3 regions of the Hymenobacter sp. BRD128 genome follow, and region 3 is predicted to be linked to each of the others. Evidence: riboswitches for the same ligand, from Rfam matches in the RefSeq annotation. Region 3 holds a riboswitch; each other region holds the start of a gene.
The links. Region 3 has a riboswitch for S-adenosylmethionine ahead of GKZ68_RS11455 (phosphoadenylyl-sulfate reductase). Riboswitches for the same ligand answer to the same signal wherever they lie in the genome.
Positions count from the first base shown of each region.

Region 1: linked by a shared signal. The riboswitch ahead of GKZ68_RS18845 (O-acetylhomoserine aminocarboxypropyltransferase/cysteine synthase family protein) and the one ahead of GKZ68_RS11455 (phosphoadenylyl-sulfate reductase) in region 3 are both predicted to bind S-adenosylmethionine.
Region 2: linked by a shared signal. The riboswitch ahead of metH (methionine synthase) and the one ahead of GKZ68_RS11455 (phosphoadenylyl-sulfate reductase) in region 3 are both predicted to bind S-adenosylmethionine.

Region 1 covers NZ_CP053908.1:4,258,286-4,262,177, reverse strand. Annotated here, with positions in the region: gene GKZ68_RS18860 (hypothetical protein) at 1-172, opposite strand, end outside; gene GKZ68_RS18855 (lipocalin family protein) at 421-846, opposite strand; gene GKZ68_RS18850 (LysM peptidoglycan-binding domain-containing protein) at 1,018-1,314, shown strand; SAM riboswitch class I at 1,514-1,631, shown strand; gene GKZ68_RS18845 (O-acetylhomoserine aminocarboxypropyltransferase/cysteine synthase family protein) at 2,076-3,461, shown strand; gene metX (homoserine O-acetyltransferase) at 3,595-3,892, shown strand, end outside.
Region 2 covers NZ_CP053908.1:4,228,636-4,232,527, reverse strand. Annotated here, with positions in the region: partial or broken gene metH (methionine synthase) at 1-2,290, opposite strand, end outside; SAM riboswitch class I at 2,471-2,579, opposite strand; gene GKZ68_RS18735 (SGNH/GDSL hydrolase family protein) at 2,666-3,892, opposite strand, start outside.
Region 3 covers NZ_CP053908.1:2,573,246-2,577,137, reverse strand. Annotated here, with positions in the region: gene GKZ68_RS11465 (sulfate adenylyltransferase subunit 1) at 1-661, opposite strand, end outside; gene cysD (sulfate adenylyltransferase subunit CysD) at 686-1,582, opposite strand; gene GKZ68_RS11455 (phosphoadenylyl-sulfate reductase) at 1,621-2,376, opposite strand; SAM riboswitch class I at 2,654-2,747, opposite strand; gene pruA (L-glutamate gamma-semialdehyde dehydrogenase) at 2,939-3,892, opposite strand, start outside.

The DNA.
Region 1 (3,892 bases), 1.7 Mb from region 3:
GCTGCTGCAAATAGGCCAGCAGCCGGGCTTTGGCCGCCAGCACGTTGCCCTCTCCGTGCGTGGGCTCGCCTAAAAAAACCACGCGGGCACTCCCGATTTCCGCTCGCAAAAACTCCAGCTCGGCGAAGGTGGTATCAGTTGGGCTCACGCTAGCCATTCGCCGCGCGGGCACTGCAAGCTGCTCACTACGGCTGCTTTGGGCCCAAGCCTCAGGGGCTCCAACGGCCATGCACCCCCATAGTAAAAGCCAGCCTAGCCAGCTCATCTTCCCGCCAAAATTCAAGGTAAACGACATATTCCCCAAATTTCGGCCTAAAGCCTTAGTTTGAAACACCCCACGAGGTATGTAACATAAAAAAAGCCCCGCTCCGGCACTGGAGCGAGGCTTTTAGCTGGGCATAAGCCCTGTTCAAGTCCTGATTATTTAGCCTTCAGCACGTACATGGCGCCGCTGGTGCCCGACAGCGATAGCTTGTCGCTGGTCAGCTTCTCTACTTTAAAGGTATTGGCTGTCGAGCCACCTTGGGGCGTAAGCGTCAAGGTCTTGGCAGCTTGGTCAAACGTGTAGGTTCCGGTCTGGCTTTGGCCGCCTTCGCTAGCGGTAAAATTGGTGGCGGTAAAAGTAAACTCTGCTTCTTTGGCAGCATCATCTAGCTTCATTTTGCTGCCCGAAGCATCTGTCTGCTTATCAGTTACCCATGTTTTACTACCTGAGCCATACAAGGTAGCTGCATCTTCTACCTTGCCTTTGTCGCCGCCACCGCAAGACGAAACAACGAACAAAACGGCAAGCGCACTCAGTAGCGAGGTAAAGTAAGCTCGGAAAGAAACTGTTGATAGGTTCATAAGGAGAAAGGAAAGAATGTGAAAGAAAAGCTACCTAGCTTCCGGCCTGCTTACGCGCGTATTTTTTTTTAGTTATCCGTAGTAACCCTGCGCAACTGCCGCCGTAAAAGGCTCAAAAGCACCCCGCTTTACGGACGCGCTTTTCTTTCACACTTTAACCGCATTTGTCACATGGGCCTGCTCGATTTTTTGAATAATGAGGGTGATAAAAAGCCCGCTGCACCGGCGCAGCCGGCCGCTGGTGGCACCGATTTTTTCGGCAACAGCAATGCTGCCAACACCGCTAATTCTGCTGCCGCCGGCACCAGCTATACGGTAGTAAGCGGTGATTCGCTCTCCAAAATTGCTAAAAACCACTACGGCGACGCCGCTAAATGGCACCAGATATACGAGGCCAATAAGGCCATCATCGGCTCTAACCCCGACCACATAGAAGTGGGCCAGGAGTTAACCCTACCTAGTATCTAGGTACTTTTTGCAGAAAAAAGGTGAGAAAAGCCACTCCACTATTGGGGTGGCCTTTTTGTTTGTAAGCACCACTCTTCCACCGGGAGCGCAAAAAATATTTTTGACTTTTGCGTGAGCGACCTTGCGCATATCGTGCGCTACACTATCTTTGCCCCTACCAATCCGGTACTCCCCGCAGCAGGCAGGGCAGTTTTAGTAAGTTTTATACAGAAGCGGCGAGAGATTAGGCTCTTTGACCCGCTGGCAACCTTCACCCACTGAAAGGTGCCAATTCCTACCCCGGTAGCTGCCACGCGCCGCCCGGGGGTCTATAACTCGAGTACCCATGGCACACCTACCCTTCTTCGCTGTTTCCGTCCCTTGCGTCGCTTTTGCGCGCAGCTTTGGGCCATTCTCGTCGGTATCGGCTAGCCCGGCGCCTTTGCGCCAGCGAATGCGAATGTGCTGTTGTTGCCAAGGCTAAGGCCCGGCGCTTTTTGCTTTTTTTCTCTTTTGCGGGTAGTGCTCGCAGCCGCTGGCCTAGCCACAGCTGCGGCCAACTGATGCGGCTAGCCCGCGCTCATAATCTTGAAATTCAAGTGCTTGTGCGGTAGCAGTGCAAAAGAGATAAGGCCCGAAACCAACAGCACGGAGCTTCGACCGGGGTTTTCGCTACCCTTTCGCTTTTCAGCGACGGCCGGCCGCGGCGGCGCGGCCGGGCTAGGATTACCCAGCCACTTTTTCCTCGCTCATTACTACTAATTTTTTAACCTCTTAGCCTCATGGCCACTCAAAACCTGCACTTTGAAACCCTGCAACTCCACGCCGGCCAGCAGCCCGACCCCACCACTGGCTCGCGCGCAGTGCCCATTCACCAGACCACCAGCTATGTATTCAAGAACGCGGAGCACGGCGCTAATCTATTCGCGCTGAAGGAGTTTGGTAATATTTATACCCGCCTGATGAACCCCACCACCGACGTATTCGAGCAGCGCATTGCCGCGCTCGAAGGTGGCGTGGCGGCCCTGGCCGTGGGCTCGGGCCAGGCGGCGCAGTTCATTGCCCTGAACAACATCCTGCAGCCCGGCGATAATATTGTGTCGAGCTCCTACCTCTACGGCGGCACCTACAACCAGTTTAAGGTGGCTTTCAAGCGCTTAGGCATAGAAGCGCGCTTTGCCGACGGCGACGATGCCGACAGCATTGAGGCGCTGATTGACGGCAAGACCCGCGCTATTTACCTCGAAACCATTGGCAACCCGAGCTTTAGCGTGCCCGATTTTGAGCGCGTGGCGGCCGTGGCCAAAAAGCACGACTTGCCGCTGGTAGTCGACAACACCTTTGGCGCGGGTGGCTTCCTGTTTCAACCCCTCAAGCACGGCGCCGATATTGTGGTGGAATCGGCCACGAAGTGGATTGGCGGCCACGGCACCAGCGTAGGCGGCGTGATTGTGGATGGTGGCACCTACGACTTCGGCAACGGCAAATACCCGCAGTTTACCGAGCCTAGCGAAGGCTACCACGGCCTGGTTTTCAACGATGTATTTGGGAAGAATGGGCCGTTTGGCAACATTGCCTTCATCATCCGCGCTCGGGTAGAAGGCCTGCGTGATTTCGGTCCGGCCATTAGTCCCTTCAACTCCTTCCTGCTGCTGCAAGGCCTCGAAACCCTGAGCCTGCGCGTGGAGCGCACCGTCGAGAATGCCCTCAAAATAGCCCAGTGGCTAGAGCAGCATCCGCAGGTGGCACACGTGAATTACCCTGGGCTAGCCAGCAGCCCGCACCACGCCACGGCCGCCAAGTACCTGAAGCGCGGCTTCGGCGGCGTGCTATCGTTTGCCCTGCACGGCAGCAAAGACACGGCCACGGCCCTAATTGATAACCTCAAGCTAATCAGCCACCTGGCTAACGTGGGCGATGCCAAGACGCTCATCATTCAGCCTTCGGCCACTACGCACCAGCAGCTGAGCGAGCAGGAGCAGCTCGCCTCGGGCGTGACGCCCACGCTGCTGCGCCTATCGGTGGGCATCGAGCATTTTGAGGACATCAAAGCCGACCTGAAGCAGGCACTGGCGGCCGCCGCTGCCACCGCGCCGAAGGGCACGGATGAGGCGACCGATACGATTCCGGAGCCCGAGCCGGAGCACGCCCAGCCGCTGGAAGTATAAGAAAAATAACTCCTTATAGAATGGTGCCCCGGCAAAAGCTGGGGCACCATTTTGTATTACAGAAGCCGCTAATCGGCCACTACTGGCTTCCGCCGCTAGCCGCTTTTTTATCCGCCTTGTTTAATAGCCTGTTATGTCTGCTTTATTGTTCTCCTTACCCGACCCATTTCTCCTGGAAAGCGGCGAGGTGCTGACCGGCGCGCGGGTTGCCTACCGCACCTGGGGGCAGCTCAACGCCACCCGCGATAACGTGGTGTGGGTGTGCCACGCCCTCACGGCCAATGCCGACGTGCTCGACTGGTGGCCGGGGCTGTTTGGAGAAGGCTGTTTTTTTGACCCGGCCGACTGGTTTATCGTGTGCGCCAATGTATTGGGGTCGTGCTACGGCAGTACCTGCCCGCTCGACCCCGACCCCGCCACCGAGCTCGGGC
Region 2 (3,892 bases), 1.7 Mb from region 3:
TTCACGGTGGCCAGCAGTATTTTACCGGCCGTTTGGCGGGCCGCGCCGGCCTTTTCGGCTTCGAGGAAGGGCTGCAAGTAGGCCACGGCCTTCTTCATCACCCTAGCCGACTTCACTACCTGGGGCAGGAACATTTTGCCGGCGCCGAAGAGGTCGCCTACTACGTTCATGCCGGCCATCAGCGGGCCTTCAATCACGTCGAGCGGGCGGCCGACTTGCTGGCGCACTTCTTCGGTATCCTGGTCGATAAACTCGGTGATGCCACGCACCAGCGCGTGTTGCAGGCGCTCGGCCACCGGCAGGCTGCGCCAGGCGTCGGCCACTACTTCGACCTTGCCCTTTTGCTTCACCGTTTCGGCAAAGTCCACGAGGCGCTCGGTGGCATCGGCGCGGCGGTTAAGCAGCACGTCCTCACAGAGTTTGAGCAAATCCTTCGGAATTTCGTCGTACACCGCCAGCTGGCCGGCGTTCACGATGCCCATGTCGAGGCCGGCCCGGATGGCGTGGTAGAGGAAGGCCGCGTGCATGGCCTCACGCACCACGTCGTTGCCGCGGAAGGAGAACGAGATGTTGCTGACGCCGCCGCTGGTGCGGCAGCCGGGCAGGTGTTCCTTTATCCACTTCACGGCCGCAATGAAGTCGAGCGCGTAGTTGCGGTGCTCCTCCAGGCCGGTGCCCACGGTGAGGATGTTGGGGTCGAAGATGATGTCCTCGGCGGGAAAGCCAACTTCTTTAACCAGAATATCATACGAGCGCTGGCAGATGGCAATGCGCCGCTCGTAGCTATCGGCCTGGCCGTCTTCGTCGAAGGCCATTACTACCACGGCGGCGCCGTACTGGCGCACCAGCCGGGCGTGGTGGCGGAAGCGCTCCTCGCCTTCCTTCAGCGAAATCGAGTTGACGATGCTCTTGCCCTGCACGCACTTGAGGCCCGCCTCCAGCACCGTCCACTTCGACGAGTCAATCATTATCGGCAGGCGCGCAATGTCGGGCTCCGAGGCGATGAGGTGCAGGAAGGTGGTCATCACGGCCTCCGAGTCGAGCATGCCCTCGTCCATGTTGATGTCGAGCACCTGCGCGCCGTTTTCGGCCTGGGCGCGGGCTACGGCCAGCGCCGCCTCGTAGTCGCCCGAGCGAATGAGCCTAGCGAAGGCGCGCGAGCCCGTCACGTTGCAGCGCTCGCCAATGTTGACGAACAGGCTTTCGGGCGTGATGTTAAACGGCTCCAGACCAGCGAGGTGCGTGGTGCCCTTGGCCAGGCGCTCGCCGTTACCGCTCAGGGCTAGCGACGAAACCGAGGCCTGCTCATCATCAACCAGTTGAGCCGAGGGGCTAGCGGATGCAGCTGCGCAGCGTGCACTGCGCGCGGGCCGTAGCTGTCGGCCAGCTTCTTGAGCTCGGCAATGTGCTGGGGCGTGGTGCCGCAGCAGCCGCCCACTACGTTTAGCAGGCCCTCCTTGAGGTAATCCTCGACCAGGGCCGCAAATTCCTGGGCGCTCTCGTCGTAGCCGCCGAAGGCGTTGGGCAGGCCGGCGTTGGGGTAGGCCGACACGGGCACGTCGGCGAGCCTAGCCAGCTCGCGCACGTAGGTGCGCAGCTGGTCGGCCCCGAGCGCGCAGTTGAGGCCCACACTCAGCAAGGGCAAATGCTTGATGCTGTGCCAGAATGCCTCCACCGTCTGGCCGCTCAGGGTGCGGCCCGAGGCGTCGGTGATGGTGCCCGAAATCATGACGGGCACCACGCGGCCGCCTTCGTTGAAAAACTGCTGCACCGCGAAGAGGGCGGCCTTGGCATTGAGGGTATCGAAGATGGTTTCGATGAGCAGGGCATCGACGCCGCCGTCCACGAGGCCGCGGGTTTGCTCGAGGTAGGCGGTGGCTAGCTCATCGAAGGTCACGGCCCGAAAGCCGGGGCGGTTGACGTCGGGCGAGAGCGAGGCCGTGCGGTTGGTGGGCCCGATGGCCCCGGCCACGAAGCGCGGCTGCGCCGGATTCCGGGCCGTAAACTCGTCGGCCACCTCACGGGCCAGCCTGGCCGACTCGTAGTTAAGCTCATACACCACGTGCTCCAGGGCGTAGTCGGCCTGCGCGATGGTGGTGCCGCTGAAGGTATTGGTTTCGACCATGTCGGCCCCGGCCGCGAAATATTCGGCGTGAATGGCCCGGATAATATCGGGCCGCGTAAGGCTCAGCAGGTCGTTGTTGCCGCGCAGCGGACGCGGGTGGTCGGCAAAGCGGGTGCCTCTAAAGTCGGCCTCTTCCAGCGGGTAGCGCTGAATCATGGTGCCCATGGCGCCGTCGAGCACCAGCAGGCGCTGGCGCAGTAAGGTAGGCAGGGGCGACGTATAAGCGGAGTCGGTGGCGACGGCAGGGGCTAGCGCGGGGGCGGCGGACATATCTTCTGGAAGCAAAATCGGGAGCAAAAAGCGCCTATCCAGAAAGAAAGCCGCGCCGGGCAGCGCAGGTTCCGGCTGATATCTTCTTCGGCCCAAGTGCTTGGCCGAACAGGAGTTGGCACCTACTCGGGGTAGGTTGCCAAGACGTCATCGGGCCTGGTCCCTCGGTCTTTCTGGATAGCAGCAACAGCGAAGATACAACGGCTAGGCCAAAAAAAGCGCCTTCCCGGCGGGGAAGGCGCTTTTAGCAATTTGGCAACCAGGGTGTGGCTAGGGCAGCAGTACGCCGCGGTAGCTGTTGGGGTCTACGCTGGGGATGGTCGAGCCGTAGTAGGCATTGATAACCCGAATCCACTCGTTGGCAATGACGGCGTAGCCGCGGGGCGTGGGGTGCACACCATCGAGGCCAAATAGGTTGCCGCTGGCAAACGTGGCGGTGTTGTTCACAGCGTTAGTTGCAATGCCGCTGGTAGCCAGCCGAGTCAGGAACGCGTTGGCGTCTAGCACGGGCACCTTGAAGCGCAGGGCCGTTTTGGCAATGATGGCGTTCAGCTGGGTGGTGCGCGCCGTTACGTTGGCCGCCTCTACCGGGTCGAGCACGTAGTCGCTGGGCAGGGCATTGGCAGGGGTGGTGCCAACGCCAGGGTGCGCGGCAATGTACGGCTGGGCCGTCAGCGTCAGCAGGTCGGCCGAGGTAGCGGCACGGGCCGCGGTGGCAGTGCCGGCCGCGTTGAGAGCCTGCACATAAATAGTCGTAATGGGGATACCCGCCGCCTGGTAGGCCGCTACTACCGCTGCCACGGTCACGGTATTGAAGTACGGCACGCTGGTCACGTTCGGGATATTGGCCACGGCCCCTTTCACCGTGCCGCCCTTCGAGATGGTATTCAAGATAGCGCGGTAGCCAACGCCAAAGCGCGTGGTATCGGTGAGGCCGCCGAAGGGATTGAGCGGCGACACTACCCCGCCGGCCGTGGCATAGGCCAGCACGTCGTTGTTGCCCATCCAGCAGGTGAAGAAGGTCGGCGACTTCTGGCCGATGTACGTCACGTAGTCTTTGGTCGGTTTCTCGGCCGCCGTCAGCAGACGCTCATAGAAGGGGTTAATGAGGCCGTAGGGGGCTAGCCCACCCGTGAGGGCCGACACGCTGCTAAGCACCGAAATGCCAGGCACGCCCAGGTTGTCGGGCTGGTTGCCCGAATAGGCCTCCAGCTGCGGGCCGCCGGGCAGCGTAGCACCCGTCACGGCCAGCTGCTCACCCAGGTAGTTGTTGGCCGCCGTGGGCTGCACCGGCGCCAGGGCGCCGTTTACTACCTGCAGCTTGATATAGCCCGAACCATCCTTTTTGGCGCTCGAAAAAGCCGGCTGCACGAAGCTGGCCGGGCCTTTGCCGGTTTTGGCAAACTGCTGGGCCAGAATGGCCGGATAAGAATTAGCCTGCCCTTCGTTGTAGAGGCCGCCATCGGTGTAGCCCGAGGTGAGCGAGTTGCCCACGGC
Region 3 (3,892 bases):
AGCGCGGCTCGCTGGGGTTGGCGTCGGCGGCCACGGGCACGCTTTCGAGGTGCTCCAGCAGGCTAGGGCCGTCGTACCACGGAATGTGCTTCGAGCGGCGCACGATGTTATCGCCGTGCAGCGCGCTCAGCGGAATGGCCACCACGCTGGCTAGCTTCAGCTGCTCGGCAATGGCCTGGTAGTCAGCCACAATTTTGGTGAAAATGGCCTCGTCGTAGCCCACCAAATCCAGCTTGTTCACGGCCAGCACAAAGTGCCGGATGCCCAGCAGCGAGGCTAGCAGCGTGTGGCGGCGCGTCTGCTCAATCACGCCCTGGCGGGCATCGACCAGCACGATGGCCAAGTCGGCATTGCTGGCGCCGGTCACCATGTTGCGGGTGTACTGCACGTGGCCCGGCGCGTCGGTGATGATAAACTTGCGGCGCGGCGTGGTGAAGTACTTGTGCGCTACGTCAATCGTAATTCCCTGCTCGCGCTCAGCCTTGAGGCCATCGGTCAGTAAGGCCAGGTCTACCGAGTCGCCGTTGGTGGCGGTGCGCTTCTTTTCGAGCGTGGCCAGCACGTCGAGCGACACGGAGTCGCTGTCGTAAAGCAGGCGGCCAATGAGCGTACTCTTGCCATCGTCGACGCTGCCGCAGGTGATAAAGCGTAGGATATCCATTGTCTTATTACTTAATAAATTAGCTTAGAAATACCCGTTGCGCTTGCGGTCCTCCATGCCGGTTTCGGAGAGGTTGTCGTCGAGGCGCGTGGCGCCGCGCTCGCTCACCTTGGCCAGCAGCAAATCCTGGATGATGTCGTCAATCGAGTGGGCGTCGCTTTCCACGGCGGCCGTGCAGGTCGAGTCGCCCACGGTGCGGAAGCGCACGCGGCGGCTCACGATTTCGTCGGTGTCGTCGAGGTTGAGGTGCTCGCTCAGGCCTAGCAGCTGGCCGCTGGGCAGCACTACGCACTGGCGCTCGTGCGAGAAATAGATTTCGGGCAGCTCGATTTTTTCGCGCTGGATGTAATTCCACACGTCGAGCTCGGTCCAGTTAGAAATGGGGAACACGCGCACATTTTCGCCCTTCTGAATGCGGCCGTTGTAGATGTTCCACAACTCGGGGCGCTGGCGCTTGGGGTCCCACTGGCCAAAGTCGTCGCGCACCGAAAAAATGCGCTCCTTGGCGCGGGCCTTCTCCTCGTCGCGTCGCGCGCCCCCGATGCAGGCGTCAAACTCAAACTCCTCAATAACATCGAGCAAGGTATAAGTTTGCAAGGGGTTGCGGCTAGGAAATTTACCGCCCGGCTCGCGCAGGCCACGCTCCCGAATGGTATCCTCTACCTTGCGCACAATCAGCTTCTCGCCCAACGAAGCGGCCAGCTTATCGCGGTAATCAATAATTTCCTGGAAGTTGTGGCCCGTGTCGATGTGCACGAGCGGGAAGGGAAACTTGCCCGGCCGAAACGCCTTTTCGGCCAGCCGCGTGAGGGCGATTGAGTCTTTGCCGCCCGAGAACAACAGCGCAGGCCGCTCAAACTGGCCGGCCACCTCGCGCAAAATATGAATAGCCTCGGCTTCTAGCCTATCTAAGTAATCCATTGGTAATGAATAAATTGGTGTTTAGTAAGCGGTAGGGGCTAGCGGGGTAATTCCTCCACCACCGGGTCGAGGCCTTGGTGGGCAGTGGTGTGCAGGCCGCACTCCTTGGCGTCGGCGTTTTCCCACCACCAGCGGCCGGCCCGGAAGTCCTCGCCCGGCTTGATGGCCCTGGTGCACGGCGCGCAGCCAATGCTTACAAAGCCCTGCTGGTGCAGCGGATTCACGGGCACGCCGTGCTGCTGCGTAAAGGCTACCGTGTCGGCCCAGGTCCACTCAAAAAGGGGGTGCACTTTAATGAGCTGGTGGCCGGCATCCCACTCCACGGCGTGCATGTGCTGGCGGTTGGCCGACTGCTCGGCCCGGATGCCGGTAAGCCAGATGTGCGTGCCGGCCAGGGCCCTGGCCAGTGGCTCCACCTTGCGGATATAGCAGCACTCCTTGCGATTGTCGATGCTCTCGTAGAAGCTGTTAGGGCCTTTCTGCGTCACCAGGGCTTCGACACTGGCCGCCAGCGGGGCGAAGGCTTCGATGGGCTGGCCGTAGCGGAGCAGCGTCTTATTCCAGGTTGAATACGTTTCCTGAAAGTTGCGGCCGGTGTCGAGCGTGAATACGCGCACGGGCAGCTCATTGGTAAAAATGAGGTGGCTCAGCGCCTGGTCTTCAATGCCAAACGAAGTCGAAAAGGCAACCTTGCCTGGGAAACGCTGGGTGACAGCCCGTATAATTTCCAGCGCGGAAAGCCCGGCCAGTTCCTGGCGCAGGTCATTGACCTGGGCCGCAAGTGTACTATCCATGTTGAAAGGGAAGAAGTTTTTCGCGGCCAGCAAGCCGCCGAAAAAAGGTGCCGACACGCGGGGGCGCTCCAGGTAGGCCCGCGAAGGCCCAGGGAGCAGCGCTAACCCGAACGGAGAGGTAGCCGGCCAGCTGATAAGACGTTGCTAAACGCTAGCAGCTCCGCATCGCTCCCGTGCGCATTCGGCAGGGGCAGCACGTACAACAACACCCATGCTGTAGAGCAGCAAGCGAGGTGGTCGTAAAGCGGAGGGTAGTTGAGCAGCGCACGGCAACTTGTTTTTATATGGTCAGGACTTGGCACCGTTCCAGCAAGTAGCTGGGGGTTGCCGGCGTTTCATCGAGCCTGTCTCTCCACGCCTCTGTATAAAAACAATCCTTCTGGCAAGAGGAATTGATGACACAAAGGTAGAGCCGGAATTTTTAAAATTCCAAACTTCTGAACAAACCGTTGAAAACCAACGGGCGGCCCCTCGTCAGAGGAGCCGCCCGTTGGTTCCGACGGCGATATAAGTTGGGGGCTAGCGGTTTTGTTTGCGCCCCGCGCCATTTTTGGCTCAAGGCCTAAAATCCGCCCTTATCGAGGTTCAAATCTTCCTTGGGCGTGGCGCCCATGAATGGATAGGGATACTCCACGGGCGGGTTAAACGTTTCCTTGATGGCGCGCGGCGACACCCAGCGCTGCAGGTTGAGCAGCGAGCCGGCCTTGTCGTTGGTGCCCGAGGCGCGGGCGCCGCCGAAGGGCTGCTGGCCCACCACGGCACCGGTCGGCTTGTCGTTGATGTAGAAGTTGCCGGCCGCGTTCGCCAGCTTCTTGGTAGCCAGGTCGATGGCGTAGCGGTCTTGCGAGAAAATGGCGCCGGTGAGGGCGTAGGGCGAGGTCGAATCCACGAGTTCCAGCGTCTGCTCAAACTCGTGCTCGTCGTACACATACACCGTCACGACGGGGCCAAACAGCTCCTCGCACATGGTCACGTACTTAGGGTCTTTGGCCCGGATAACGGTGGGCTGCACGAAGTAACCCTTCGACTTGTCGTGGTGGCCGCCGACTACGATTTCGGCGTCCGGGCTAGCCTTGGCCTCGTCAATAAACCTGGCTAGCTTATCGAAGCTGGCTTCGGTAATGACGGCGTTAATAAAGTTGGTAAAGTCTTCAACATCACCCATTTTCATCGACTCCACGTCCTGCTTCACGTAGCCCAGAATTTCCTCGGCCAGGTTGGACGGCAGGTATACGCGCGAGGCGGCCGAGCACTTCTGGCCCTGGTACTCGAAGGCGCCGCGCGAAATGCCGGTAGCCACAGCCTTGGCGTGGGCCGAGGGGTGGGCCAGAATGAAATCTTTGCCGCCGGTTTCGCCCACAATGCGCGGGTACGACTTGTAGCGGTGGATATTCTGCCCGATTTCGCCCCAGATGGTCTGAAACACCTTGGTCGAGCCCGTGAAGTGAATACCCGCGAAGTCGCGGTGCTTGAAAATCACGTCGCCGGCCACCGGGCCATCCACGTAAATGAGGTT